DNA from 4 places in the Streptomyces sp. NPDC086077 genome. Region 3 is predicted to be linked to each of the others. Evidence: riboswitches for the same ligand, from Rfam matches in the RefSeq annotation. Region 3 holds a riboswitch; each other region holds the start of a gene.

Region 1 (7,337 bases), on a different contig from region 3:
CCCCGGCCCCGGCTTCCGAAGCCGCCTCGGCGCACTACGCGCCGTACGGCACCCAGGAAGCCCAGTACGGCGACTTCACCACATATGCCGCCTATCCCGCCAACGGATTTGACACCGGTGGCCACCCCGCTCCGAACGCCCCGACCGCCACCACGACCTTCGAGGCCGACCCCCTGTTCGGCGACCTCGCGGGAAGCGGTCACGGCACCGGCGCCCACGACGCCTCCCAGTGGCCCACCGGCGGCCATCACACGGTCACCTACGACCCGTACGCGGCAGAGCACCAGGCCGCCTACGACACCGGCGCCTACGACGCGACCACCTGGGCCGGCGGCGACCACCAACTCCCCCTCATCCCTCCGCAAGCCGGCTCGGTCGACGCCAGCGGTCAGTGGGACGCGAGCGCGTGGCTACAGCCCGAGCAAGGCGGCCCGGCCGACCGGACCCAGCAGTGGCAATGGGGCACGCAGGTCTTCGACACCGGCGCCTACGACGCCACGCAGTGGAACTCCGACGGCGGCCAGGCCAGCACCGGTCAGCCCCCTGAGAACTACGAGCAGCACACCGAGGCCTTCCACCACCAGGCCGAGTCGTTCCCCCGGCAGGCCGGATCGTTCGACCAGCACACCGGCGAATTCGACCAGCACACCGGCGAGTTCACCGAGCAGAACAACGACTTCGACCAGAGCGCCGTGCCCTTCGACCAGCTGGCGACAGCGACGTTCGAGCAGGTCGACCTCGGTGAAGCCGGCCACGGCGATCCCGACAGCTGTGGCGAGACGTCCGCGCCCCCCGTCCTCCTCGACGACCAGGAGGAGGTCACCCCCGTCCCGGGCGGCCGGGCGGCCGGGCGCAGCGGCTCCCGCTCCCGTCGCCGCACGCCCGCCAAGCGGTCCGCGCTGCTGACCGTCGCCGTGCCCTCGGCGTGTGTGATGGGCGTGGCGGGTATCGCCGCCGCCTCCGTAGGCACCTTCACCGGGGACGAGCAGGACGCCACCACGACGACGGCCGCGGACGCCCAGGCGGTGAAACCATCCGCCGCCAACAACCAGCTGGACACCCAGCTCACGAGCCTCACCGCTGAGGCGGACGACTTCGGCGACCGCGTCAGCCGCACGCAGGAGCGCATCGACCTCAAGGCGCAGCAGGCGGCCGAGAAGAAGCGGGCGGCGGAGGAGGCGGCCCGCAAGGAGCGGCTGCGCCCGAAGTTCGCACTGCCGGTCGCGCAGCACGGGCTCAGCGCCTACTACGGCCAGTCCGGCATCAACTGGATGTCCGTGCACACCGGCATCGATTTCCCCGTCGCGTACGGCACGACGGTGATGGCCGCGACGGACGGCACGGTCCGTACGGAGTACAACAGCGCGTACGGCAACATGATGATCGTGACGGCGATGGACGGCACGGAGACGTGGTACTGCCACCTCTCCAGCTACCAGGTCGCCTCCGGTACGACCGTCAAGGCCGGCGACGCGATCGCGTACTCCGGCAACTCCGGCAACTCGACCGGTCCGCACCTGCACTTCGAGGTGCGCCCCGGGGGCGGCGCGGCGATCGACCCGCTGTCCTGGCTGCGCAGCCACGGGATCGACCCCTCGTAACGCGCCCCGCGCGGACGGGCGGGGACTCCGTCACGGAACCCCCGGCCCGGGCCGTACGGCTACAGCTTCTCCACCGGCGCGTACCGCAGCAGCAACCGCTTCGGCTTAGTGTCCCCGAAGTCGATCGTCGCCTCGGCGTTCCCCCCCGTGCCCTTCACCGCGACGACGGTGCCGAGCCCGAACTGGTCGTGCGTGACCCGGTCCCCCACCGCCAGCGCGACCACCGGCTGTTCGGCCGTCCGCCGGGTGGCGAATCCCGACGCACCCGACGCCGAGGAGCGCGAGCGGGACGAGGACAGGGAGGCCGCCACGCCCGAGACCGGGCCCGCGGGGGCCGCCGTGGCACCCGTGCGCTTCCAGTCCAGGTGCGCCCCGGGGATCTCCTCCAGGAAGCGGGACGGCGGGTTGTACTGCGGCTGGCCCCAGGCGCTGCGCATCACCGACCGCGTGAGGTACAGCCGCTCCCGCGCGCGGGTGATGCCGACGTACGCGAGCCGCCGCTCCTCCTCCAGCTCCTTGGTCTGGCCGAGGGCGCGCATGTGCGGGAAGACGCCGTCCTCCATGCCGGTGAGGAAGACGACCGGGAACTCCAGGCCCTTGGCGGTGTGCAGGGTCATCAGCGTGATGACGCCGTCACCGTCCTCCTCGTCGGGGATCTGGTCGGAGTCGGCGACCAGCGCGACCTGCTCCAGGAAGTCGGCCAGGGTCCCCGCCTCGCCCTCCGCGCGCTCCTGCTCGAACTCCAGGGCGACGGCGGCGAGTTCCTGGAGGTTCTCGATCCGGGTCTCGTCCTGGGGGTCGGTGGAGGTCTGCAACTCGGAGAGGTAGCCCGTGCGTTCGAGCACGGCCTCCAGGATCGTCGCCGGGCCGGCGCCGGAGTCCACGATGGTGCGGAGGTCCTCCATCAGCGTGTTGAAGCGCTTGACGGCGTTCGTGGAGCGCGCGGCCATGCCGTACGCCTCGTCGACCCGCTTGAGCGCCTGGGGGAAGCTGATCTTCTCGCGCTGGGAGAGCGCGTCGATCATGGCTTCCGCGCGGTCGCCGATGCCCCGCTTGGGGACGTTGAGGATCCGGCGCAGCGGGACCGAGTCCTCAGGGTTGGCCAGGACGCGCAGGTAGGCCAGGACGTCCCTGACCTCCTTGCGCTCGTAGAAGCGGACGCCGCCGACAACCTTGTAGGGCAGACCGACGCGGATGAAGATCTCTTCGAAAACACGGGACTGGGCGTTCGTACGGTAGAAAACCGCGACGTCGCCCGCCTTCGCGTCGCCGGCGTCCGTGAGTCGGTCTATCTCGTCGGCGACGAACTGCGCCTCGTCGTGCTCGGTGTCGGCGACGTAGCCGGTGATGCGCGCGCCCGCGCCCGCGTTGGTCCACAGGTTCTTGGGGCGGCGGGACTCGTTGCGCTCGATGACGGCGTTGGCGGCGGTGAGGATCGTCTGGGTGGAGCGGTAGTTCTGCTCCAGCAGGATCGTCGTCGCGTTCGGGTAGTCCTCCTCGAACTGGAGGATGTTGCGGATGGTCGCGCCGCGGAAGGCGTAGATCGACTGGTCGGCGTCGCCCACCACGCACAGCTCGGCGGGCGGCAGGTCGTCCTGGCCGGGTGGTACGTCGACGTCCTCAGCGGCACGCTCGCCGGTGCCGACGAGCTCGCGCACGAGGGCGTACTGGGCGTGGTTGGTGTCCTGGTACTCGTCGACCAGGACGTGCCGGAAGCGGCGGCGGTAGTGCTCGGCGACGTCCGGGAAGGCGCGGAGCAGGTTGACCGTCGTCATGATCAGGTCGTCGAAGTCGAGGGCGTTCGCCTCGCGCAAACGTGACTGGTACAGCGCGTACGCCTGGGCGAGGGTCTTCTCGAAGCCGTCGGTGGCCTGGGCGGCGAAGTCCTCCTCGTCGATCAGCTCGTTCTTGAGGTTGCTGATCTTGGCGCTGAAGGACTTGGGCGGGAAGCGCTTGGGGTCGAGGTCCAGGTCGCGGCAGACCAGGGACATCAGGCGCTTGCTGTCGGCGGCGTCGTAGATCGAGAAGGACGAGGTGAAGCCGAGCTTCTTGGACTCCCGGCGCAGGATGCGCACGCAGGCGCTGTGGAAGGTCATCACCCACATCGCGTTCGCCCTGGGGCCGACCAGTTGCTCGACGCGCTCCTTCATCTCGCCCGCGGCCTTGTTGGTGAAGGTGATCGCGAGGATCTGGCCCGGGTGCACCCCGCGCTCGGCGAGGAGGTGGGCGATGCGGTGGGTCAGGACCCGCGTCTTGCCGGAGCCGGCGCCGGCGACGATGAGCAGCGGGGAGCCGGAGTGGACGACGGCGGCGCGCTGGTTGTCGTTCAGCCCCTCCAGGAGCACGGCGGCGTCCAGGGCGGGGCGCGGGGCGCCGTCGCGGTAGTAGGCGTCCCGGTCCGGGGGCACGTCGAACTTCCCGCCGAACAGATCGTCCGGAAGCGCATCCGGAGCGTGATCGTCCTCGGGCGGCGGCGGAGGCTCCTCGTGGGCCCGTGGGGCCTGGAGGTCCGCCAGGAAGCTGTCGTCAAAGAGGCTGCTCATCGCTCTCCGAGTCTAGGGCGCCCCACTGACAACCCGCTCCCGCCCCGAGAACATACCGGCCACGAAAGGCCGGCGATCTTGCGGAGGAGCCCGCGATCACGGCCCGGGAAGGCGGCCGGTGAAGGCGGGGGGCGCCAGCGGACCATCATGCGGGTCCCGGCCCGTTATCGCCCGGCACCGGCGCTGACCAGGCGCTCACCGTCCGAACACGGTCTCACGCGGGGCGTGACCACCGGCCGAAGGTCACGAAAATGTATCGGGCATATCGCCCACCAACCTTCACACGGACCACACGAGTTGGCTACCGTGCCGGACAGGCCGCACGACTCTTACCGGCGAACGTCGCCGGGCCGCGCGGCCTCCGCCGAGTCCGATGCGCCCAAGGCAGCCGGAGCCGGGGACCCACCGAACTTGGGGTGAATCGGCCCAAATCCCTTCCGGGGAGCGGACCGTAGGGCAACCCTTCCGAACCACCCGCCCGAACCCGACAGCTAACCCGGTAGGCGGCAGATGGAAGGAGTCGCCTCCTTTGGCGTCGCACCGCAAGTCGCGCCCCACCGGCGCGCGGGTGGCAGGCATACGCACACCGGCCCTCGCCACCGCTGCCCTGACCTCCGTGGCCCTGCTCTCCCAGACCGCCAACGCCGAGCCCTCGGCCGACGACAAGCCGAGCCTCGAGGAGGTCGAGAAGAAGGTCGGCGATCTCTACCGCCAGGCGGAGTCGGCGACCGAGAAGTACAACGCGGCCAAGGAGAAGACCTCGAAGCAGCGCAAGCGCGTCGACACTCTCCTGGACGACGTTGCCCAGCGCGCACAGAAGCTGAACGAGGCGCGTGAGGAGCTGGGGTCGTACGCCGCCGCCCAGTACCGCTCCGGGGCCTCCGTCCCCGACACCGCCACCTTCCTGCTCGCCGACTCCCCGCAGGACTACTTCGACCAGAACCAGCTGATGGGCCGTCTGACCAGCCGCCAGAAGAGCGCGGTCGACGAGTACTTCACCGAGCAGTCGGCGACGATGAAGAAGCGCCAGGAGGCCACTCGGAGTCTGGAGACGCTCACCGAGTCGCAGAGCGATCTGCAGTCGGGCCAAGGCCACCGTCCAGAAGAAGCTCGCCGACGCGCGGGCACTGCTGTCGGCTCTGACCGCCGAGGAGAAGGCCCGCCTCGCGGCGATCGAGAAGAAGAAGCAGGAGGAGGCCGAGCGCAAGGCCGCCGAGCTCGCCCGGCAGCAGGAGCAGCGGCGTCAGGAGGCGGCGCAGCGCGAGCGGGAGTCCTCGAACGCCGATACCTCGGCAGGCACGGGCGACGAGTCCGGCTCCGGAGACTCCGCGTCGGACTCCGGGTACGGCACCAAGGCGGAGAAGGCGCTCGCCTTCGCCCGCGCCCAGATCGGCAAGCCGTACGTCTGGGGTGCCACCGGCCCCGAGTCCTACGACTGCTCCGGCCTCACCCAGGCCGCCTGGAAGGCCGCCGGCGTCACCCTCCCGCGCACCACCTACGACCAGGTCGACGCCGGGACGACGGTCTCCGTCGCCGCCGCCCGGCCGGGCGACCTGGTCTTCTTCTACGACGACATCACCCACGTCGGCCTGTACATCGGCAACGGCATGATGATCCACGCCCCGAAGCCCGGCGCGTACGTCCGCGAGGAGTCCGTCTACTACGACGGCGAGTCCTCCATCCACAGCGTCGTCCGCCCGGCCTGACAAGGGCGCCGCGAGGCGGCCGGAGAGGCGATCGAAGGGCACGCGCGCGTGCGGCGGTTTCCGTGGCACGCGCGCGTGGGGCGGTGCGTCAGGTCCAGAGCACGGCGATGAAGACGTTCGCCGTGGTCAGTAGCCCCACCAGAGCGAACATGCCCTTGTCCACCTTCTCGTCGTCCCGTTTCACGTAGACGAGGCCGAGGATCACGATCAGCAGCGCCAGTTTCACGCCGATCTTGATGTTGTTGACGGGCTGGTCGTCCGCCTGGTTGAGGCCGACCAGGATCACGCCGGTGACCAGCATGGTCAGTGCGCCGTGCAGCATCGCCGGGACGAATCGCGCGGTGCCCTGGCCCATCGCCTTCATCTGGGTGAGGAAACCACCGAGGAGGGAGGCGATGCCGATGATGTGCAGGCCGACGAAGAGGTGGATGAGTACGTCCATGGGGCCGGAGCCTAATCAGGCAGTTCAGGGCCGCCCGACACCGGGCCGCCCATGGCACACAGGGCGACTGCATATATGCGCCATAGCACCCTCGCGCCTCCTCCCGCCCCGGAATCGCCGCATCGGTCATCGCACTGCGTGAAGGCGACGGCCGCGAATCGCGAGCTCGATCACATACGGTCACCCGCTGTTTCCCTCGCGTCACTTCCGCACAAGACGTCACCGTACCGACACGCCCGGGCTTAGCGTCCTCCACCAGGTGACCGGCTCCCCACCGCCGCCCTGGCCGGGGGCGGCAGCCGGGCACCACCGCCGAGAAGGTCCGGCGGTGCCCCGCATCCCCTGCGCGGGGCGCCGCCGGACGCGTCAGCCGCCCCGGAGCGGTCGTACGTCCACCCGGTGGCCGTACGGACCGGCGGTCGCCCGAGTCGTACGAAAGGACGTGCAGTCCACGTGGCAGCGCACCGCAAGCCCCGACCACGCTCGGCCCACGGCACCAGGGCCCGCACGGCGGCGACGATCGCCCTCGCGGGCGCGGCGACCGCCACGGGCCTCGACGGGACCGGCCACGCCGAGCCGCAGCTGACGCCGGCGCAGGTCAAGGCCAAGGTGGACAAGCTGTACCAGGAGGCGGAGGTCGCCACCGAGAAGTACAACGGCGTGCGGGAGGAGACCCGGGCGGCACAGAAGCGGCTGGGCAGCCTCCAGGACGAGGCGGCCCGCAAGGAGGACCGGCTCAACTCCGCCCGCGACGCCCTCGGTTCTTACGCGGCCGCCCAGTACCGGGACGGCGGCCTGGACCCCGCGCTGCAACTGGCGCTCTCCGACGACCCCGACCGGTATCTCGACGGCGCCGCCTTCGCCGAACGCGCCGGCGACCGGCAAGCGGCCGCCGTCACACGCGTCCGCCGGCAGCTGCGGGAGATCGAGCAACTGCGCGGCGCCACCCGCGTCGAACTGGCCTCGCTCCAGTCCCGGCAGGCCGAGCTCAACCGGCACAAGAAGACCGTCACCGGCAAGCTGGACGAGGCGCGGCAGTTACTGT
Region 2 (7,337 bases), on a different contig from region 3:
TCGGCGTCGAGGCGGGACGCATTGGTGTCGGGGTGGGATCCATGGACCGGGCCGGGTGACGCTCCCGCGAGGGCGGGAGTGCCGCTACGACAGTGCCGTCAGCCCGGGAGCGAAGGTGATCAGCAGGGGCAGCAGCGGCACCAGAGCCGCCGCGGTCGTCGTCAAGGCCCGGTGTCTGCGGTCGAGCCGGGCGGGCGGCTCCAGGAGGCGGTCCACGCGTTCGCCCAGCAGGCGGTGGCTGGAGGCGCAGGAGAGGACCCCCCGGTGCTGGTTGAGTTCGATCAGGGCCAGCGCGGTGGTCAGGTGGCCGCAGCGGCGGGACGCCGTGTCGTCGGCGGAGAGTTCCACCAGGCGGTGGGTCTGGTCGCAGAAGTGGGTGAAGAGGGGGACGCGCGGGAAGCCGGTGGCGAGCGCGGTGGACAGGTGCAGCAGCCAGTCGTGACGGGCGCGGGCGTGGCCGCGCTCATGGGTGAGGACGGCGTCGAGCTGGTGGTCGGTGAGACGGTGCAGCGCCCCGGTCGTGACGATCAGCTGGGGCGGGCTGCCCGGCATCCACCAGGCGTCGGGATACTCGTCCTCCAGGACGAGCAGCGGCCCCCGGGCGGCGGGCAGACCGGCGGGCAGGTCGGGGGCGCGTTCCCGCAGATGTGCGCGGGCCTGGCCGCGGCGGCGCCGGGCCTCGAACAGCTCGCGCACGAGCATCGCCGTCGTCCACGCGGCACCGCAGGCCAGCAGCAGGGTCAGCGCGGCGGCCCAGGGCGGCGCCGCCGACAGGTCGTAGGCGGCGGCCACGCGCGGCGGGGCGGGCGCGAAGACCTGGTCGCGCACCGTCTGGAAGACCGCCGCCGCGCCCAGGACCAGGGCGGTCAGACAGCACAGCAGGACGGTGGCGACCAGGCACTGCCACACCCACAGCCCGACGACGGGCTCCCGTTCGGGCCAGGCGGCGCGCACCAGCGCACGAGGGGCCGGTACGGCGGCCGCCAGAGCGACGACGCTCAGCAGGAGCAGGCAGACGGTCATGCCACGGGCTCCGGATCCTGGTCGGGAGTGGGGCGGCTTCGGGTCGGTGCGGTGCGGTGCGGTGCGGGCGGCTGACGCGCGCCGTGGACCTCCCGCCCGCGTCACGTGCCGCACGCCTCACAAGCTCAGCCGCACGCACGCACCCGCGTCACGCGCCACACGAGCCCGCGTCGCGCACCGCGCACACCGCCCGCCGCCAGTATGACGGTGACGGGCGGCCGGAGTCAGCGCCGAAGCCGTCGCTGTCGCGGAAACCTCACCCCGCCACGACGCGTCCCGTGACCTCGCCGAGCCCCACGCGCACGCCGCCCGCGCCCGGAGCCCAGGCCGTCATCGTCACGACGTCGCCGTCCTCCAGGAACGTCCGCTTGCCGTCGGGCAGTTCGAGGGCGTCGCGGCCGTTCCAGGTCAGCTCCAGGAGTGAACCGCGTTCGCCCTCGCCCGGTCCGCTCACCGTGCCCGAGCCGTACAGGTCGCCGGTGCGCAGGGAGGCGCCGTTGACGGTCATGTGGGCGAGTTGCTGGGCCGCGGTCCAGTACATGGTGGAGAACGGGGGCTCCGCGACGACATGGCCGTTGAGGGCGACGGAGATGCGCAGGTCGTAGCCGCCGGGCTCCTCCTCGGTGTCGTCCAGGTACGGCAGCAGGGGGTGGGTCCGCCCGGGCGGGGCCACCCTTGCCGCGTCCAGCGCCTCCAGCGGGGTGATCCACGCCGACACCGAGGTGGCGAAGGACTTGCCGAGGAACGGGCCGAGTGGGACGTACTCCCAGGCCTGGATGTCGCGGGCGGACCAGTCGTTGAGCAGGCACAGGCCGAACACGTGATCGCGGAAGCCGGACAGCGGCACGGGCGTGCCCATCGCCGAGGGGACGCCGACCACGAAGCCGACCTCGGCCTCGATGTCCAGGCGGACGGACGAACCGAAGACCGGCGCGGCGTCGGCCGGGGCCTTGCGCTGGCCGGAGGGGCGGACCACGTCGGTGCCGGAGACGACGACCGTGCCGGAGCGGCCGTGGTAACCGATCGGCAGATGCTTCCAGTTGGGCGTGAGGGAGTCCGCCGCGTCGGGGCGGAAGATCTGGCCGACGTTCCGGGCGTGGTTCTCGGAGGCGTAGAAGTCGACGTAGTCCGCGACCTCGAAGGGGAGGTGCAGGTTCACCGAGGACAGGGAGTGCATCAGGGGCGCGAGGGACTCGCGGTGGGACGGCACGGTGACCCAGGCGGTCAGCGCGCGCCGGACGTCAGACCAGGCCGTGCGGCCCGCGGCCAGCAGCGGGTTGAGGGTCGGGCGTGCCAGCAGCTCGGCGTACGGGGAGCCGAGCGCCAGTGCGGCCGCGCCGGCGTCGAGGACGTGGTCGCCGAGGCGGACACCCACCGTCCGTTCGGCGGACCCGGCGGGTGAGAACACGCCGTACGGAAGGTTGTGCGGACCGAAGGGGTCGCCCTCGGGGACATCGAAGGGGGGCATGGGGTGCTGCCTCACTTTCGTACGCGCGGTCCATGCGGTCGTGGATCACGTTACGGCTGCGGCACCCGTCTTGGGCAGTGTCCGATAGGTGCGGAAGCTCCTTGATATCCGGAAAGGTGTATCGCGTCGGCGCATCGGAAACTCGTCCCGCCGATCCGTCACAACGACCGCCCCCGATCCGTCAGTGCGGTGAAAGCAAGCATCACACCGGCCACTGACAACAGGAGGCGGCATCATGCAGGCACGGATGACCAACCCGGCGTACGTCCTCCCGGGCGCGCTGAAGGGTATCGGGACCCTCTTCCAGGCCATCGGGGAGAGCGGGCTCGACCAGGAGGTCGCGGAGCTCGTCGGACTGCGGGTCAGCCAGATCAACGGCTGCGCCGCCTGCGTCCACGGACATGTGAACAATCTGCGCAAAGCGGGCGTGAGTGAGGAGCGCATCGCCTCGGTCGCCGCCTGGCGGCACGCGCCCTTCCACAGCGACGCCGAGCGCGCCGCGCTGACCCTCGCGGAGACGGTGACGCGGCTCGCGGACCGCTCGGAGGAGCCGGTTCCGGACGCGTTGTGGGACGAGATCGCCGACCACTTCGACGAGAAGGAAGTGTCGGCGCTGATCCTGACCGTCGCGCTGACGAACATGTTCAACCGCATCAACGCCACGATCAAGGAGCCGGCAGGCACCACGTGGGGGTGAAAAGCAGACAGTGGGAAGGTAGTTGGGAATGAACGGCGGGGGTGCGGTGTCCGTATTCTCTGATCATGGCCGCACCCACCGCATATGCCGCGCGCACCGAGTACGCGCGCACCGACTACGCCCTCATCGCCACTGACCTGGACGGAACGCTGCTCCGCGGCGACGACACGGTCTCCGACCGTTCGCTCGCCGCGCTCGCGCGGGTCTCGGCGGCCGGTGCCCGGCATCTGGTGGTGACCGGACGGCCGGCGCCGCGAGTGCGACCACTGCTGGAGGTCGTGGGCGGCGGGGGGCTCGCGGTGTGCGGGCAGGGCGCGCAGTTGTACGACGCCGGCGCGGACCGTCTGCTGTGGTCCGTCACGCTGGACCGGGAACTCGCGGAGACCGCGCTCGGAAAGATCGAGGCCGAGGTCGGCCAGGTGTACGCGGCCGTCGACCAGGACGGCGTCGACGGGCTCACCCTCATCGAGCCGGGGTACCTGATGCCGCACCCCACGTTGCCCGCGGTGCGCATCGATCGCCGCGACGACCTCTGGTGCGCGCCGATCAGCAAGGTGCTGCTGCGCCATCCGACGCTGTCCGACGACGAGTTGGCGGCGGTGGCCCGCATGGTGGTCGGCTCGCTCGCGACCGTCACCATGTCCGGTCCCGGGACGGTCGAGCTTCAGCCGTGCGGGGTCACCAAGGCGACGGGGCTGGCGCTGGCGGCACGGCAACTGGGCGTGAGTCCGGAACAGACCATCGCCTTCGGGGACATGCCCAACGACATCCCCATGTTCGACTGGGCCGCGCACGGCGTCGCCATGGCCAACGCCCACCCCGAGCTCAAGGCGGTGGCCGACGAGATCACCCTGTCGAACGAGGACGACGGCATCGCCGTCGTCCTCGAACGGCTGCTGGCCAGGCCTCAGTACGCGCCGAAGACGTTGTCGATCGAGCCGTAGCGGTCGGCCGCGTAGTTGCAGGCGGCGGTGATGTTGGCGACCGGGTCGTACGGGTCGTACGCCGTGCCGGGCACGTGGTAGGCCGCGAAGGTGGGGTCGATGACCTGGAGCAGGCCCTTCGACGGGGTGCCCTTGGCGGCGTTGGAGTCCCAGTTGTTGATGGCGTTCGGGTTGCCGGACGACTCGCGCATGATGTTGCGGTAGATACCGTTGTAGGAGCCCGGGATCCCCTGCTGCGCCATGATGTCGAGCGACTGGCGGATCCAGCCGTCGAGGTTGTTCGGGTACGCCGTGACGGAGCTGACGGCCGTGGGCGTGGCGGCGGACGCGGTGGTCGCGCCGATGAGCGGCAGGGCGAGCAGGGCGGCGCCGGTACCGGCGACGGCGAGCTTGCGAGCGATGCGGGCAGTACTGGTACGGCTCTGCTGACCGTTTGCAGTCATGGGGACTGTCCTCTCCGGTGCCTGCGAGGTGAGCTGTCGGGTTCGGGTTGGGAGGTGCCCGGCCGCCCTCATGCGAGTGCGACTTCACCCCGAGCCGTTCCGGTGTGCCGTGGCGTGCGGCGTCCGGTCCGGCGGCTTACCTGGGTCCCCCGCTCCTGCCGTGCGGTGAGTGAGTCCGTCATGGGTGGCGCGGGCGGCGGCAGGATTCGGCGTTCCGCCCGACTGGCCGGGAACGTATGCGAGAGCACATGTCCGAAACAAGTGGTCGTTTCACATATCGCGGGATTTGATCTTCGAAGCGCCTGTTTGCCGCTCTTGATCCTTTGCGGTTGAAAAGAGTCAACTCGGCCATGTGCCAAGGCGGATCGCCGCGTCCATGTAAGGGACTCGTGAAGGCGTGCGAGTGAGCCAACTCACGCGAGTGCAGAAGAATCGCAAATCGGGCAATAGGCCCAAGTCCTAGTTAACTGGCGGCCCGTGGAATTCGCTTCTCCCAGGTGCGGTGGAAGGTCACCTCGGCACCAGAGGTGCAAATCACCTCATTTGAGGTCAAAAAGTACTCCGCGGTGCAGGCGATCTCCGACCGTGTGCGGATCGTGGTGTCCCAGGCGAGCTCCGGGCGGTGCAGCCGGATCGTCCAGTCCGAGCGGGCGCGGGCGGACAGCGGATCCTCCTCGCCGATGGCGTACGCCTCCAGCGCCTCCTCGGTGACCTCCAGCCCGTCCGGGTACACGCGCGTACCGCCGTGGCGTGGTTGGTCGAGCTCCAGCCGCCACTCGCCCTTGGCGACGTCGCGCACGACCATTCGTCCGGGGCGCGGTTCGTCGAGGGTGGCCGGGTGGGCGACGCCGAGCGGTTCGGACTGCTCCGGCTCCTCGAAGGTGACGGGCGGGACGGCCGCACACGCGCGTACCGGCAGTTCGAGAGCGCTGCCGGACGGGTCCAGGGTGAAGCCGGCCGCGGAGTCCGGCTGGGGCCAGATCCAGGGCCAGTACGCGGAGGCGAGCGAGAGGCGGATGCGGTGGCCGGGTGGGAAGGCGTACCCGATGCCGCTGAGCCCGAAGGTGACGTCCTCGGTGGCCCCAGGGGTCCACGGCACGGTCCGGTCGCGTCCCTCGCGCGCGGAGAGGTCCATCACCCCCCGGGTCACCAGCGTCGAGGAGCCGTCCGGCGCCACGTCGCACACGCGCGCGACCACCTGCCCGCGCGGCACCTCCGAGGTCAGCCGCAGTCGCACCCGCGGCCGCCCCAGCACCCACGTCTCCTCCGGCACCGCGAACTCGAAGCTCGCCCCGCGCGCGTCCTCCTCCCGCTGGTCCGGCGGCAGGTCGGCCTCGTTGCCGATCGGGAGGAAGCGCCCCGCGTCGATGCCCGTGTGCTGGGGTGACCGGACGAGTACGGGCTCGCCCTGGAGGGCGTACGTGACCGTCGACACGTGGGGTGAGGGCCAGGCGGGCTCACCGACCCAGCGGCCGGGCAGCGTCTCGTACCCCGTCGCCGGGGGATGCGCGTCCATGACGTACGAGCGCAGCACGGGCTCGGACATCACCCCGGTGTCCCTGCCCTTCAGCCAGTGGTCCCACCAGCGCAGGGTCTCCTGGAGGAAGCCGATCGCCGGGCCGGGCGGCAAGGCGCGGTCGGGGTAGTGGTGCGACCAGGGCCCGATCAGGCCGCGGACGCGGTCGGACGGGAGGTGTTCGACCAGACGGAGCACCGTGTCGCGGTACGGGTCGTGCCAGCCGCCCACCGCGAGCACGGCGGCGTCGACGGCGCCGTGGTCCTCGCGGACGCCGTCGTGCCGCCGGTGGTCGTCGCGTAGAGGGTGGTCGAGCCAGGTGTGGACGAAGGGGTCGACCTCTTCGAGGCGTCGCAGCCACATGTCCCGCCAGGCGTCGCCGACGTACCGCGGATCGGGCGGGCGGCAGACGAAGGCGAGCATGGTCGCCGCCCACGCGTGCATGTCCACCGCGAGGACGGAACCTCCCATGCGGTGCGCGTCGTTGTCGTAACGGTCGCCTGTGGAGCAGACGGTCACGATCGCCTTGAGCGGCTCGGGCGCGAGCGCCGCGATCCGCAGGGAGTTGAAGCCGCCCCAGGAGATGCCGAACATGCCCACCTTGCCGTCGCACCAGGCTTGCGCGGCCAGCCAGTGCACCACCTCGACACCGTCCGCCAGCTCCGTCGCCGAGTATTCGTCCGTCGGCATGCCCTCGCTGTTGCCGTGCCCGCGCACGTCGACGCGGACGGAGGCGTAGCCGTGGCCGGCGTACCAGGGGTGACGCTGGTGGTCGCGGGGCGCGGTCCAGTCGGTCAGGCGGTACGGGAGGTACTCCAGGAGGGCCGGTACGGGCTCGTCGGTGATCGGGCGCCATACGCGCGCGTACAACCGGGTTCCGTCGGGCAGCGGGATACGGAGGTCCTCGTGAGTCGTCTCGTAGGGGAAGGACGTACGGATGTGCATGAGCGTGACCCCAGGTACGGCTTCAGTGGACCGGGTGCATCGTGCGGCGCGGCCGGCGCGCGGCGGCCGTCACCGCCGGGCCGGCGGTGCGGTGCGTCGCCCGCGGCGTGCGCGCGGACTCCGCGGCGTGCTTGCGTCCGGCCGGGTGACGGCGGCCGGTGGCGTACCGGGCCGGGCTCTCGGGGCCGGTGCCGACGGCGGTGCGGAGCAAGGGGCACCTCTTCCGGCAAAGTCGATAAATACCTGCTCATATCAAGTGATCAAAAACATACCCGCCGTGATCCGATACCGCCTGAGGTGT
Region 3 (7,337 bases):
TCGGGCCGAACAGGTCGGCGTAGGCGGCACGCGAGATCTCAGGCATCGAGGGCACCTCCCGTCTCCCCGCGCAGTCCGGGCACCACGCGGGCACCGGCGAGCGGGACGAGTTCGACGTCGACCGGGATGCCGGGCTCGAAGCGCACGGCGGTACCGGCGGCGACGTTGAGCCGCTTGCCGCGCGCCGCGGCGCGGTCGAACTCCAGGCCGGGGTTGGCCTCGGCGAAGTGGTAGTGGGAGCCGACCTGGACGGGTCGGTCGGCGGCGTTGAGCACGGTGAGCCGGGTGACCTCGCGACCCTGGTTGTACGCAATGGGGCCGTCGGCGAAGTGGATCTCTCCTGGGATCATCGAGGCCGCCTCACACGATCGGGTCGTGGACGGTGACGAGTTTGGTGCCGTCCGGGAAGGTCGCCTCGACCTGCACGTCGTGGATCATCTCGGGGATGCCCTCCATGACGTCGTCACGGTTGAGCAGTTCGCGTCCGGAGGCCATGAGTTCGGCGACCGTGCGGCCGTCACGTGCGCCTTCGAGGATGTGCGAGGTGATGAGGGCGACAGCCTCGGGGTGATTCAGCCTCAGCCCGCGGGCGCGGCGCTTCTCCGCCACGTCGGCCGCCACATGGATCAGCAGCCGCTCCTGCTCGTGCGGGGTAAGTTGCACGTCCCACCTCACCTCCTCGCCCCGGACCGTGCGGGGCCCGGCTGCCGCGGCCACCGGCAAGGTCCCCGATGGCGTGGAGGGGCAGGCTAGTCGGCACGCGTTTCGCGCACGTTAACCAAGCTGTGACCCACGGGTCGCGGCCCCCTCGCCCCGCATGCTCGTCAGCGCCCGCAGTCCGTCACGGAGGACCTCGACGGGCACGGGTCCGAAAAGGGACTGCTGTGCGAGGAAGCCCATCACCGAGGCGATCATCGTGCGGGCCACGTCGTCCGGGGTGACGTCCGCATCCATCATCCCGACGCTCTGGTAGCTCTCCACGATCCGCGCCCAGGCCCCGCGCACCGAGCCGTAGCCCTCGCGCAGCACGGCCGCCAGTTCCTCGTTGCGCAGCGTCTCCGCCCACACCTGGATGACGAGTCGCGGAAAGGCGGGCCGCCCGTCGACCGTCAGGTTCTCCCGGGCGGCGAGCGTCCGGCCGAGGACCGCCGCGACGAGCTCGTCCGGCGGCGCGGGCGGGCTCTGCCGGGCGGCCTCCGCGAAGGCCTGGTGGACCGACCCGAGCACCTCGCCGACGATCGCGGCGATCAGTTCCTCCATGCCGCTGAAGTCGCGGTAGACGGCACCCTGGGGGTCCTCACCGGCGACTGGTGGGCCGAGGCCGCCGCCCTCGGGCTGTCGACGCTGCCGGTGAGCAGCGCGGTCGCCGGGCTCGCCGCGCTCCTGGGCCATGCCGGGATCGGCATCTCCGCGGGCACGCTGATGCTGGTCGGCAACCCGTTCTCCGGGGCGGGGTCGGCGCCGCAGATGCTGCCCGAGCCGGCCGGGGCGATCGGCCAGTGGCTGCCGCCGGGCGCGGGGACGACGCTGCTGCGCTCGGTGTCGTACTTCGACGGCGCGGCGGCGCTCGGCCCGGCGCTGACCCTGATCTGGTGGGCCGCGATCGGGCTCGGCGCGGTGCTGCTGGGCAGCGCTCTGAAGTCCCGCACCGGGGTGGCGAAGCGGTCCGTGGCCGAGCGGGAGCCCGCACCGGCGGGCTGACCCGAGCCGGCCGTGCGCCCCGCTGTGGCGGACGGGGCGCACGGCCTCTTCACGCTGCCCGGCCCGCGGGTGATGGCCGGTCAGCGGGTGCTGTGCGAGCCCGTCGAGGGTCAGTCCGGTGTTCTGGGCATCCGGGGCGTCAAGTCGGCGGGGCTGCGCACCCGGCTCGGCGAGATGCCGCCTGATCCACCGGGTCGTCCCGCACCGCAAGGACGTGCGGGGCCTCTTCGAGCATCTCGACCCGGCGTGCGACGGCGACACGTATCGTGGACTGCGCGCCGCTCAGGCGCTGGTGCGCAGGGCCGTCGAACCGCGCGACGCACTCGCGCCGATGCACCGGCGGGGCGAGAGCGAACTCCCCGCACGCATCCTCGCGCGGGCGCTGCGCGTGCTGGACGGTGAACGCCGCGCGGCGCGTGTCCCCGTTGCACCGCGCTCCGACAGTTGCGGCAAGGGCTGATCCACCCGCCGTCGCCCCGGACCGCCGGGAGTCATGACGGAACGTGCGGGCGGGAGTTGAAACGGACCAAAAGGACTACCGCCGTCCGGATGACCTTCACCTCCTGTCTCGGGGCCCTTGCGGTTGCGCAACGAGGGCTGCTTCGGGGCGGAATGAGTCCTTCCATCGCTGGTCCGGGGTCGCGTGGCGCCCTTGACACCCGTTCGCACAGGAGGCTGTCCACCCGAACGGGTGAGTGGTGAGTAACGCCACAAATCCCCGGTTGCGTTGGGATTTTCGGACTTCCGTGAGTCAAGATCCCTGACTGACGACAAGCCCCCGCCGCCGCGGCGGGGCGGTCCGGGCGGACGCCGAGTCCTGCCGCCGCCCGGATGACCGGTCGACAGGAGTGGATCGGCAGGAGTGGAGGACCCGAGCACGACGGGTCGCCGGAGCGCAATCTCCGAGCGTCCCTTGGGGTGAAGCCGTGGCAACGCGGCCGGGCGACTTCGCCAGCCCGAATCCGACAGGTCATCCTTCACAGGCGGCTGACGAAGGGTTGCGCATGACCGCGCTCAATCGTGTCCCGTCGCTGATGGCCCGCGCTGGTACGGCCTCGGCCCTCACCCTCGCCGCGGTGGGCGGCTCCGTCGTTGCTCCGGGCTTCGCCTCGGAGGCGGCGGCCGCCACGCCGGCGACGAAGGCACTCCAGATCGCCGCCTCGAAGAAGGGCTCCCCGTACAGGTGGGGCGCCACCGGGCCGCGCAGGTTCGACTGCTCCGGGCTGACGTTGTACTCGTTCAAGAAGGCGGGCAAGAAGCTGCCCCGCACGGCCGCCCAGCAGTACAACAAGACCCGCCACGTCGGCGCCAAGAGCCGCAAGGCCGGTGACCTCGTGTTCTTCCACTCGGGGTCGAACGTGTACCACGTGGGGATCTACGCCGGGAAGGGGAAGATCTGGCACGCCCCGAAGACCGGGGACGTGGTGAGGCTCCAGAAGATCTGGACCAAGAGCGTCTGGTACGGCCGGGTGAAGTGACCCCCGGGTGGCGGTGGCGGCGCCCGGAGGGGACGCCGCCACCCCGCCCGTGACACAGCCAGTGGTCGAGACGGTCCAGCAGCAGGGCCACCGCCGGGAACCACACCAGGCCAGGGCCACGATGATCAGCGCCGGCAGCAGAGTGCGCGGCAGTGCCGGGGCGCCTGCCGGGAGAAACTGCGGCAGCAGGCCGAGGAAGGCCTTCGGCGCCTTGGGGTTCAGGGCGTTGGTGACGAACCCCTGGCGCAGCGGGTGCACGGCGGCCGGGGTCGGCTCCCCGCCAGCGGCGCTACGGGGCCGCCGTACGGCCCACGGTGCCCGGAGCCCGAGAAGGAGCACGGGGGCGCGGCCGGCCAGCTGGAGGGCCCGCAACAGCGCGGGCACGGCGAGGACGGCCGCGACGCCGGCCACGGCCGGCGCGGTGTGCCGCAGCAGCCCGCCCGCGATCCCCGGCGCGCACGCCACGCCGGCCCGGCGGGAGATCAACGCGTTGCGTACGACGACGGCGAGGTCCGCGCCCGGCATGGCGACCACGTCCTCGGCGGCGGAGGCTCGCGGCTGCCGCCGGCGGCGCCGGCCGGGCAGCCGCTGATCAGGATGGCGCCGGACCACCCGGCCCGGCAGGAGGTGGAGGCGGCGCTGGCACGCGCCGGGGCGGCACCCTCCGTACTGGTCGCCACACCCGGGTACGCCGTAGTGGGCGCGCTCGTGGGCGCGGGGCTCGGGGTGGCGGTCGTACCGGAGATGGTGGCGCACACGGCGGTCACGCCGCTGGGGATGCGCCCGCTGTCGGGGGGCGAGCCCGCGCCGCATGATCTCGGTCGCCCACCGCACCGTCGGGACGACCCCGACGGCGGACGTCTTCCGCGCCCTTCTCCGCGGCGCCTTCGCCCGGGCCCAGCAGCCCCGCCCGACCTGGCGCCACCCCACGACGGACCCGGCGACACCGGGTCACCGCCCCGCCCGCTCCGGCACGGCGGCTCGCCCCCGGTGGGCTACGGCTCCTGTCGGCCCGCCAGACGGGCCGGGCGCACCGGTACCGTCCAGGGCAGCTCGATGGAGACCGTCTTGCCGCCCTCGCGGGTCGGGCGGACTCTGAGGCGGCCGCCGCACTCGGCGGTGAGCCAGCGGATGATGACCATGCCGCGGCCGTTGTCCTGCTGAACGGCGGCCGGGAGCCGCTTGGGAAAGCGCGGGTGACTGTCGGTCACCCCGATGCGGAGTTGCTCGTCGCGGTCGAGCTGCATCGCGACCGTGAAGGTGGGTGACTGACCGAGGGTGTGCTGGACGGCGTTGGTGGCGAGTTCGGAGATGATGAGCCTGATCGTGTCGGCCACCTCGGTCTCCGGTGGCAGGCCCCAATCCGCCAGGGTGCTGACCACGTAGGTACGGGCGGTGGAGACCGAGGCGGGATCGCTCGGCAGAGTGACGGATGCTTCCAGATGGTCTGCCATGGCGACGTCGTCCCTTTCCCACGGGACCGCAGTCCGGCACGGAGCGGATGGTTCGAGTACGGTCCCGACTGGTGCTTCTTCGCCAGACTGCCACTCAAAGCCCGGTAGCGGTGGCGATCCACCAAGATATGCATATATCTGTCGCTCGAAGCGGTGAACTCTGCGACGGCAGAGCGTATTTGGGCGACTCGGAAGGAGTAAGGAGTAGCCCATGCAGCACGGTCCCGCGGTGCGCCGCCGGAAACTGGGCGCCGAATTGCGCACGCTGCGAGGCCGCGCGGGCCTCACAAGCGGTGAGGCGGCCCGGCTGGTGGGATGGCACCAGTCGAAAGTGAGCCGGATCGAGACCGGCGCCAGCGGCGTGAAACCGGCCGATGTGCGGTTACTCCTGGATGCCTACGGGGTTGACGACGCCCAACTCGGGGATCTTCTACTGGCGTTGGCGGGCTCCGGCGACGGCCACGGCCGTGACCACTGGTGGCACGCCTACAAGGGGGTGTTGCCGCCCACCTATCGGGACTTCATCAGTCTGGAGTCGCAGGCCGGCGCCATGCGCACACTGGAGACCTCCGTCGTCCCGGGTCTGCTCCAGACCGCCGAGTACGCCCGCGCCGTGACCCGCGCCGCGGTCGAGGGCCTGGACGAGAGCCGCCTGGACGCCCTGGTGGAGGTACGTCTGGCCAGGCAGGACGTGCTGCGTTCGCACCCCCCGCTGGTGCTGAGCGCGGTGCTCGACGAGGCGGTGCTGCGCCGGGAGGTCGGTGGCCCGGAGGTGATGGCGCGCCAGCTGGAGCGGCTGATGGAGGCCGCCCGCCTGCCCCAGGTGCGGCTCCAGGTGCTGCCCTTCGCCGCGGGGGCGCACATCGGCATCACCGGCCCTTTCGTTATCTTCTCATTTTCGAGCACTTCTGATCTGGATGTTGTGGTTCTAGACCACTTGACGAGTAGCCTCTACCTCGAAAGGAAAGAAGACGTAGAGGCCTACACCGAGGCCTTCAACGCCCTTCAGTTCCACGCCCTTTCGCCCGAGGAATCGTTGGACTACATCGCCGGGATAGGTGACGGCGCGTAAGGAGGCACCATGACCGCACTGCCTCGGAACGTACCTTCCAGCACGCAACTGCTCGGTGTGCACTGGCTGCGCAGCAGCTACAGCACCGGCGCCAACAACTGCGTCGAGACAGCCCGGCCGGCCCTGGGCCCGTGGGCCGGTCTGCTCGCCGTACGCGACTCCAAGGACCCGGTCGGACCCGCGCTGCTCTTCTCCCCCGAGAGCTGGGCGGGGTTCACGGCTCATCTCTGACAGGTCCTGCCGGCTTTCGCATTCGCCCACCCTGATCGGGCCGGATCACTTCTGATCAGTTCCGAACAGCGCGAGGCACGGCCGTGGTCCGCCGACTCATGGTCGCGTGTCGCCGATGACTCGTACAGCGCGTTCGATCTGGTCCCCGGAGAGGTCCGCGCGGGCCGTCAGCCGGAGCCGGGAGATGCCGTCGGGCACGGAGGGAGGTCGGAAGCAGCCCACGGCGAGCCCCTCGGCCCGGCAGTCGGCCGCCCAGCGCACGGCGCTCTCCGGGGACGGCGCGCGCACGGAGACGACCGCGGCGTCCGGCCGTACCGCCGCCAGGCCCAGGGCCGTCAGCCGGGTGTGCAGTTCGCCCGCCACCGCGCGAGCCCGCGCCGCCCGTTCCGGCTCACCGCGTAGCAGCCGCAGCGCCGCCAGCGCCGCACCCGCGGCGGCGGGAGCCAGACCGGTGTCGAAGATGAACGTCCGGGCCGCGTTCACCAGATGGTCGATCACCCGGGCCGGGCCGAGCACCGCGCCCCCCTGGCTGCCCAGCGACTTCGACAGCGTGACCGTGACGACCACGTCGTCCGCGCCCGCCAGCCCCGCCGCGTAGGGCGCCCCCCGGCCGCCGTCGCCGAGCACCCCGAGGCCGTGCGCGTCGTCCACGACCAGCCCCGCGCCACTGTCCCGGCACACCTGCGCCAGAGCGGTGAGGGGGGCCTGGTCCCCGTCCACCGAGAAGACCGTGTCGGACACGGCGACCGCCGGTCCGTCATGCGTGTGCAGCGCCTTGCGCACCGCCTCCGGGTCGGCGTGCGCGACGACCTGCGTGGCGCCCCGGGCCAGTCGGCAGCCGTCGATGAGCGAGGCGTGGTTGCCCGCGTCGGAGACGATCAGCGAGCCGTGCGGCGCCAGCGCGGTGACCGCGGCGAGGTTGGCGGCGTAACCGGAGGAGAAGACGAGCGCCGCCTCGAAGCCGCAGAAGCCGGCCAGCTCGCGTTCGAGTTCCGTGTGCAGTGCGGTGGTGCCGGTGACCAGGCGGGAGCCGGTCGCCCCGCCGCCCCACGTCCGCGCCGCCCGCGCGGCGCCCTCGACGACCTCGGGATGGCGGGCCAGACCCAGGTAGTCGTTGCTCGCCAGGTCCAGCAGCGGAGAGTCGGCGGGGCGGGGACGCAGGGTCCGTACGAGTCCGGCGCCCCGGCGCAACTCCGCCTGCTCGTCGATCCAGCCGAACGCCATGGGGTCCGTCCTCCGGTGTTTTTGTAGGCAGTGAACAGACACTAGCGGGACCCACCGGGGCTCAGGGTGTGGCAATACCCACACGTCGAACACGCGGGGTTGTGCGAAGTCTCCTCTTGGCCGGAAGCGGTGCGTTAGGACAGGATCACTTTCATGGACCTGCTGAACACGCTGGTG
Region 4 (7,337 bases), on a different contig from region 3:
CCGCTGCTGCTCGGCTCCTACTCCGACGAGGTCGGGCGCGCACTGTTCGGGGCGAGTGCCGAGCTGACCCGGCTCGCCGGGTGGATGGCCTTCGACACCGGCCAGCAGGAGGCCGCGCAGCGGTACTACATCCAGGCCCTGCGGCTGGCCCGGGCCGCGGCGGACGTGCCGCTCGGGGGCTACGTCCTGGCCTCGATGTCTTTGCAGGCGACCTACCGGGGCTTCGGAGACGAGGGGGTCGACCTCGCGCAGGCCGCGCTGGAGCGCAACCGGGGCCTGGCCACCGCCCGCACGATGAGCTTCTTCCGCCTGGTCGAGGCACGCGCCCACGCGCGGGCGGGTGACGCGCAGGCGGCCGGGGCGGCCCTGAAGGCGGCGGAGGGCTGGCTGGAACGCTCCCGCGACGGGGACCACGACCCGTCCTGGCTCGGCTTCTACTCGTACGACCGTTTCGCGGCCGACGCCGCGGAGTGCTACCGCGATCTGAAGGCGCCCCGGCAGGTGCGGCGGTTCACCGAGCAGGCGCTGTCGAAGCCGACGGAGGAGTTCGTCCGCTCGCACGGGCTGCGGCTCGTGGTCTCCGCGGTCGCCGAACTGGAGTCCGGGAACCTCGATGCGGCGTGCGAGCAGGGGGTGCGGGCGGTGGAGGTCGCGGGGCGGATATCGTCCGCGCGGACCACGGAGTACGTGAAGGATCTTCTGCATCGGCTGGAACCGTACGGTGACGAGCCGCGCGTGGTGGAGTTGCGCGAGCGGGCCCGGCCGCTGCTGATGACGCCGGCGTAGGGCGGGCTGCCGCCGTCGCGCGTCCGACGCCGCCCGCGGCGCCGGCACGGCCTGCGGGTTTGAGGACGTTGTCAGTGGCGCAGTGCACTATCGAGAGCGGGAGGTGGTGCGGGTGCGGGCTGTCGCTCACGACTGTGACGTGCTGGTGATCGGCGGCGGGATCGTCGGCCTGTCGGCGGCGTACGCCCTCACGCGTGCCGCGCCCGGGACTCGGGTGACGGTCCTGGAGAAGGAGGCCGGCCCGGCCCTGCACCAGACGGGGCACAACAGCGGCGTCATCCACAGCGGGATCTACTACCGCCCCGGCTCGCTCAAGGCGCGGTACGCGGTGCGGGGCGCGGCCGAGATGGTGAAGTTCTGCGCGGAGTACGACATCGCGCACGCGGTCACCGGCAAGCTGATCGTCGCCACCGCGCGCGCCGAGCTGCCCCGGCTGCACGCCCTCGTTCAGCGCGGCCGGGAGAACGCGATTCCGGTGCGGGAACTGGTCGCGGCACAGATCACGGAGTACGAACCAGGGGTGCGGGGCCTGGCGGCCATACACGTCGGGACGACCGGGGTGTGCGACTTCGTCGCGGTCGCCCGGCAGCTGGCCGAGGCCTCGGGCGCCGAGATCCGCTACGGCGCGCAGGTGGTCCGCGTCGACCGGCGCCCGGAGCTGGGGGTCGCCGTGCGGACGGCGGACGGGGCCGTGGTGCGCGGGCGGGTCCTGGTGAACTGCGCCGGGCTTTACTGCGACGAGGTCGCCCGGATGACCGGCGACGACCCCGGCATGCGGATCGTCCCGTTCCGGGGAGAGTACTACGAGCTGGCGCGGCCCGAGCTGGTGCGCGGACTGGTCTATCCGGTCCCCGACCCGGCGTTCCCGTTCCTCGGCGTGCACCTCACACGCGGCATCGACGGCGGCGTCCACGTCGGCCCCAACGCCGTCCCGGCGCTCGCCCGTGAGGGCTACGACCGGAATGTGGTCCGGCCCCGTGAGCTGGCCCGCACGCTGGCCTGGCCCGGAGCGTGGCGGATAGCGGGCCGGCACTGGCGCTACGGAGGCGGAGAACTGTGGCGGTCGGTGTCGAAGGCCGCGTTCACCCGTGCGGTACGGCGGCTGCTGCCCGCGGTGACGGAGGAGGACCTGGTCCCGTCTGAGGCAGGGGTGCGGGCCCAGGCGGTGCTCCGGGACGGCACGCTGGTGGACGACTTCCTGATCCACGAGGGCGCCCGCGCCGTCCATGTGCTGAACGCCCCGTCCCCGGCGGCCACGGCGTCCCTGCCGATCGGCCGGGAGGTGGCCCGTCGCGCACTGGGCGCACTGAGCCGTGCGTGACCCTGGCCGCGTGGGGCGCCGCGGGCCAGGCCGGCGTCCGGGACGGTGCCGGGCCATGTGCGGGCACGCCTCGCCGAGGCTCGTGCGGGTGCTGCCGGCCCGGCCGGTCCTGCCCCGCGACACCGGCCGCGCGCCCTCTCGTGCCCCCGCGCCCCTGCCGCCCGCGCACCACGAACCCACCCACCCCGGACCCCGTAAAATCGACCCCACTGTGTCTGACTCGCTGAACACCCCCGAAGCCCCCCACCCCACCCCCGACGCCGTCGCCCCACGGGTGCGGGTCAAGGGGGAGCCGCGTTTCCCGGACGGGCCCAAGGCGGACCCCGCCGGGTCGCACTTCGAGCGGCGGATCCGGAGTTTCCAGCCGCGGCGGAGCCGGGTGACATCGGGGCAGGCGGACGCCTTGCAGCGGCTGTGGTCCAAGTGGGGGCTGGACGTCGACGGCTCGCGGGTCCTCGACCTCGCCGAGTTCTTCGGCAACGACAACCCCGTCGTGCTGGAAATCGGCTTCGGCATGGGCGAGGCCACCGCCCGGATGGCCGCCGTTGACCCGGACACCAACATCCTCGCCGTGGACGTACACACCCCCGGCCAGGGCAACCTGCTCAACCTCGCCGACCAGAGCGGCATCGGCAACGTCCGGGTGGCCAACGGCGACGCGATCATCCTGCTGCGCGAGATGCTCACCCCGGACTCCCTCGACGGGCTGCGCGTCTTCTTCCCGGATCCCTGGCCCAAGAAGCGGCACCACAAGCGGCGGCTGATCCAGCCGGCCTTCCTCACCCTCGCCGCGACCCGGTTGAAGCCGGGCGCGATCGTGCACTGCGCGACGGACTGGGAGCCGTACGCCGAAGTGATGCTGGAGGTGCTCACCGCGCACCCCGCCTTTGCGAACACCCGGCCCGGCGGAGGTTTCGCGCCGCGCCCCGGCTTCCGCCCGCGCACCCGTTTCGAGGGGCAGGGGCTGGAGAAGGGTCATGTGGTGAACGACCTGCTCTTCCGCCGCGTATCGCACGAAGGTCAGCCGTAAAACCTTCCCTCGTTCGAACCTCCCCTCGTTAGGGTCAATGCCGTGGCGACCAGTCCCCCGTACCCGACGAACCCCGGCATGCCCACCGGCGGCGCCCTGCGGCACGCGCACTGGTGGCACAAGCGGTGGGTGCGGTACGGCGCGCTGATCACGCTGCTCGCCCTGTCCGGCCTGGTGATCCTCGCCCTGGTCCGCGAACAGACCGGCACCCAGGGCTTCCTGGTCGGGCTCGGCCTCGCGGTCCTGCCCGTGCCGCTGCTCATAGCCGTCTTCCGCTGGCTGGACCGGGTCGAGCCCGGCCCCTGGCGCAATCTGCTGTTCGCCTTCTCGTGGGGGGCCTGCGCGGCCGCGCTGATAGCCATCATCGCGAACAGCTTCGCGACCAGATGGATAGCGACCGCGACCGCCGACCCGACCAGCGCGGACACCTGGGGCGCCACGGTCATAGCCCCGATCGTCGAGGAGTCCGCGAAGGCGGCCGCGATCCTGCTGCTCTTCCTCTTCCGGCGCCGCGACTTCACCGGAATCCTCGACGGCGTCGTCATAGCGGGCGTCACCGCCACCGGCTTCGCCTTCACCGAGAACATCCTCTACCTCGGCACCGCCTTCGGCACCGACCAGCTGGCCGGCCACAGCGGGATTGCGTCCGTGACCGCCGCGACCTTCTTCGTGCGGGTCATCATGTCGCCGTTCGCGCACCCCCTGTTCACCGTGCTCACCGGCATCGGCTTCGGCATCGCCGCGCTCGCCGGGGAGCGCCAGCGGCTGCGCCGCGTCCTTCTGCCCCCGGCCGGGCTGCTGCTCGCGATGGGCATGCACGCCTTCTGGAACGGCTCGGCGACCTTCGGCGACTACGGCTTCTTCGCGGTGTACGGCGGCTTCATGGTGCCCGCGTTCGGGCTGCTGACCTGGCTGGTGATCTGGACGCGCCAGCGGGAGCTGCGGACCGTCCGCGAGGAGCTCCCGGCCTACGTCGTCGCCGGCTGGCTCCCGCCCGCGCAGCCGTTCGCCCTCGGCTCGATGCGGGCTCGCCGGCTGGCCCGCGAGTACGCCGGCCACCACCTAGGCAAACCGGCGGCCCGTACGGTCGCGCAGTACGAGGCGTACGCCACGTCTCTGGCCTTCCTCCGGCGCCGGGGCCGCATGGGCCGCGCCCGTGCGGACTTCGTCGTACGGGAACGCGAGCTGCTCCAGGAGCTGTGGAACCGCCGGGAGATCGCCCGCCCGGCCCTGGAATACGCGGCGCGGGCGACCGCGCCGCCGGTGCTGATGCCGCCGGTCCACGGCTGGGTGCCGATGTACGGGCACGCGGCGCCCTACCCCGCGTACAACCCGTACCGGACGTAGGGCGAAGGGGGCGCGGTACAGCCCCGGACAGCCGAAAACCGGCAGTCCTGACGTCGGGGGGTTGCCGTCAGGACCACCGGAGTTCGCGAAAAACCCGTGTCGGGATTCTCAGGGGTTGAGGCCCTTGCTCTGCAGCCAGGCCAGCGGGTCGATGCCACCGGAGCTGCCGGTGTGCACCTCCATGTGCAGGTGGGCGCCGGTCACGTTGCCCGTCGCGCCCACGCGGCCGATCACATCGCCGGTGGCGACCTTCTGTCCGACGCTGACGCCGATCGACGACTGGTGGGCGTACCAGATCTCGGTGCCGTCATCGAGGGTCAGCACGGTCTTGTAGCCGTACGAGCCGTTCCAGCCGGCCTCGGTGATGGTGCCGCTGTGCACGGCCTTGAGGGGCGTGCCGGTCGGCGCGGCGAAGTCGAGGCCCGTGTGGTAGCCAGAGGACCACAGGGCGCCGGCCTGACCGAAGGTGGAGGTGAGGGTGTACGAGGAGGTCGGCAGCGTGAACTGCTTGGCCAGCGCGGCGAGCCGCTCGGCCTCGGCCTTCTGCCGGGCCTCCTCCTCGGCCTTCGCCTTGGCGGCGGCGGCCTTCTCCTTGGCCTCCTTCTCCGCCTTGGCGGCGGCCTCGGCTGCGGCCTTCTCGGCGGCGGCCACGGCCTGCGCGGCGGCCTTGCTCTCGACCTGCTCCTGCTGCTGCTCGGCCTGCGCGATGATGCGGGCGCGCAGGCTCTCCCCGGCGTCGGTGGTGCCCTCCGCGGTGTCCACGGTGGCCGTGCCGAGGCTGCTGAGCGGGGCGCTGGCGGTCTTGGTGTCGGGGGAGTCGGGGTCGTCGTCGGCTATCAGCGAGCCGACGTTGGGCAGGTCGGGCATGGAGATCGACACCGGCGGCTTGCCGGTGTTCGCGCTCGCCATGCCGCCCGCGCCGACCGCGGCTATGACACCGACGCCGAGAACGGTGGAGCTGCGGGCGAGTCCGCCGCCGCGCTGCTTGCTGACACGGTGCCGGCCGCGTACGGGACGGATGGTCTCCGCGGTGGGATTCCACTCCTCCCACGGGCCCTCGTCGGTGCGCTGCGCGCCGTAGACGAACGTGTCGGTGCTGTCGGAGGTGCGCTGGTCCGGCACGAACGGGGCCTGTGGGGCAGGCCGGTTGGACGCCACGTGGGCGCGCTCCTTTCCTTCCTTCTCGCCTACCGGGTTAGCTGACGGGTTCGGAGCAGGAAGGTCTCCTACGCGCGTAAACCAGCCGTACTGCTACGGCGGCATACGCCCGATTCACCCCAAGATGATGGTTCCCCGGTTCCCTTGTGCGGCCGGTGAGGGCCTCGCGCGGGATTCGGCGCGTGCGCACGGAGCCGCCTCTTGTGACGGCTGGGACGACCGCGCTGCGTTATCGGACGTTAATAGAACCGGGGCCTGATTTCCAAGCCGTTCCACTTGATCATTAACGCTTCCTGTCGGGACGTACAGGTCCATGAATGGCGAAAATCGGGCGAGTTGACCGCGGTTCAGAGCGATCTCCACATCTGACTGTATGTCAGTTGTTATGCGGAGGGCTTCCGTTCGATCACACCCGGTGACAGTCGTCGGCCGGTCGCCGGACCGCGAGCAGCGCCATGTCGTCGGTGGTGCCGCCGCCGCTGTGCCGGCGTACCTCCTCGGCCACCGTGCACAGCAGTTCGCCGGGGCTGCAGAAGGTCCGGCCGGCCAGCCGGGCCGCGGGATCGTAGAAGGCGCCCTGCGCGTCGCGGGCCTCCGACAGGCCGTCGGTGTACAGCAGCAGCGTCGCCCCGCCCGGGAACCGGGACACCTCCGCACGGTCCGGCCAGATGCCCAGCTCGCCCATCCCGAGCGGAAGCGCCGGATCACGGGCGGGCAGCGGACTCACGGTGCCGTCGGCGTACAGCATCAGCGGCGGTGGATGGCCGCGGTTGAGGATCCGTACGACCCCGTCCTCGTGCGGGATCTCGGCGAGTACGGCGGTGGTGAACCCCTCGAAGGCGTCGATCCCCTCCCGGCGGGTGCCCTCGCGCGCCAGCGCCCGCTCCAGCCGCTGTGCGACCGCCTCCAGCGTCGTCTCGCGCTCGGCGGCCTCCCGGAACGCCCCGATGACCACCGCGACCGCCGCGACCGCCCCCATGCCCTTGCCCCGCACGTCCCCGACCACCAGCCGCACGCCGTACCGGCTGTCCTGCACCGCGTAGAGATCGCCGCCGATGAAGGCGTCCGCCTGGGCGGCCTCGTAGCGCGCGGCGATCTCGAACCCGCAAATCCGCTGCATCGGCTCCGGCAGCACCGCGAACTGGGCGGCCTCGGCGATCTCCCAGGCCGAGTCGAGGCGGGCGTGGCTGCGCCGGACCAGCATGTTGATCAGCACGGCGAGGACGGCGACCGTGGCCACGGTGAGCAGTTCGGTGAACGGTTCGACCTGCATCAGGGTGCCGTACCGGATCTGCAGCCCGATGACCAGGGCGACGGCCACGACACCGGTGAGGACCGTGGCGCGGCGGGACAGGAGCGGGGCGGCGACCAGCGGGGCGGCGGTGAAGAGGGGGGCACCGGTGAAGCCGCGCGGGGTGAAGTAGTCGTAGCTGCCGCCGATGACCAGGAGCAGGACGGGGAGCGCCCGGACGAAGGCGCGGGCGAGGGAGATCCGTCGTCCCTCGGAGGGCGGCACAGGGGGCACGGGCGGCACCGGGCGCGCCAGCGTGGAGGAGTCGTCCCGGCCGCCGAGGGCGGCGTCGGCGACGCGGTCGCCGGATCTGGCGTACGGCCACTCTCCCTCTGCCTCCGCAGGCCGCACTGTCGTCTCCCGTTACGCAGGTCACCGCACCTGCCCAGAGTTCCCGGAAGACA

What was found. Region 3 has a riboswitch for cyclic di-AMP ahead of AB0O67_RS02670 (C40 family peptidase). Riboswitches for the same ligand answer to the same signal wherever they lie in the genome.
Region 1: linked by a shared signal. The riboswitch ahead of AB0O67_RS04340 (NlpC/P60 family protein) and the one ahead of AB0O67_RS02670 (C40 family peptidase) in region 3 are both predicted to bind cyclic di-AMP.
Region 2: linked by a shared signal. The riboswitch ahead of AB0O67_RS05750 (transglycosylase SLT domain-containing protein) and the one ahead of AB0O67_RS02670 (C40 family peptidase) in region 3 are both predicted to bind cyclic di-AMP.
Region 4: linked by a shared signal. The riboswitch ahead of AB0O67_RS29150 (M23 family metallopeptidase) and the one ahead of AB0O67_RS02670 (C40 family peptidase) in region 3 are both predicted to bind cyclic di-AMP.

The regions. Positions count from the first base shown of each region.
Region 1 covers NZ_JBFBJT010000008.1:75,889-83,225, reverse strand. The annotation lists gene AB0O67_RS04350 (M23 family metallopeptidase) at 1-1,601, shown strand, start outside; gene pcrA (DNA helicase PcrA) at 1,661-4,144, opposite strand; cyclic di-AMP (ydaO/yuaA leader) riboswitch at 4,511-4,666, shown strand; partial or broken gene AB0O67_RS04340 (NlpC/P60 family protein) at 4,674-5,850, shown strand; gene AB0O67_RS04335 (hypothetical protein) at 5,939-6,292, opposite strand; gene AB0O67_RS04330 (NlpC/P60 family protein) at 6,746-7,337, shown strand, end outside.
Region 2 covers NZ_JBFBJT010000012.1:10,746-18,082, reverse strand. The annotation lists gene AB0O67_RS05770 (M56 family metallopeptidase) at 85-1,023, opposite strand; gene fahA (fumarylacetoacetase) at 1,280-2,491, opposite strand; gene AB0O67_RS05760 (carboxymuconolactone decarboxylase family protein) at 2,727-3,188, shown strand; gene AB0O67_RS05755 (Cof-type HAD-IIB family hydrolase) at 3,254-4,132, shown strand; gene AB0O67_RS05750 (transglycosylase SLT domain-containing protein) at 4,096-4,575, opposite strand; cyclic di-AMP (ydaO/yuaA leader) riboswitch at 4,579-4,761, opposite strand; gene AB0O67_RS05745 (CocE/NonD family hydrolase) at 5,039-7,036, opposite strand; gene AB0O67_RS05740 (hypothetical protein) at 7,059-7,247, opposite strand.
Region 3 covers NZ_JBFBJT010000005.1:54,743-62,079, reverse strand. The annotation lists gene AB0O67_RS02700 (urease subunit alpha) at 1-46, opposite strand, end outside; gene AB0O67_RS02695 (urease subunit beta) at 39-350, opposite strand; gene AB0O67_RS02690 (urease subunit gamma) at 361-663, opposite strand; gene AB0O67_RS02685 (TetR family transcriptional regulator C-terminal domain-containing protein) at 775-1,260, opposite strand; partial or broken gene AB0O67_RS02680 (ABC transporter permease) at 1,288-1,701, shown strand; gene AB0O67_RS02675 (hypothetical protein) at 1,883-2,161, shown strand; cyclic di-AMP (ydaO/yuaA leader) riboswitch at 2,500-2,702, shown strand; gene AB0O67_RS02670 (C40 family peptidase) at 2,706-3,179, shown strand; partial or broken gene AB0O67_RS02665 (LysE family transporter) at 3,235-3,704, opposite strand; partial or broken gene AB0O67_RS02660 (LysR substrate-binding domain-containing protein) at 3,603-3,929, shown strand; gene AB0O67_RS02655 (ATP-binding protein) at 4,175-4,633, opposite strand; gene AB0O67_RS02650 (helix-turn-helix transcriptional regulator) at 4,845-5,705, shown strand; gene AB0O67_RS02645 (DUF397 domain-containing protein) at 5,715-5,936, shown strand; gene AB0O67_RS02640 (8-amino-7-oxononanoate synthase) at 6,033-7,160, opposite strand; gene bioB (biotin synthase BioB) at 7,314-7,337, shown strand, end outside.
Region 4 covers NZ_JBFBJT010000133.1:4,128-11,464, forward strand. The annotation lists gene AB0O67_RS29130 (MFS transporter) at 1-786, shown strand, start outside; gene lhgO (L-2-hydroxyglutarate oxidase) at 899-2,107, shown strand; gene trmB (tRNA (guanosine(46)-N7)-methyltransferase TrmB) at 2,331-3,137, shown strand; gene AB0O67_RS29145 (PrsW family intramembrane metalloprotease) at 3,180-4,484, shown strand; gene AB0O67_RS29150 (M23 family metallopeptidase) at 4,593-5,642, opposite strand; cyclic di-AMP (ydaO/yuaA leader) riboswitch at 5,654-5,833, opposite strand; gene AB0O67_RS29155 (SpoIIE family protein phosphatase) at 6,049-7,284, opposite strand.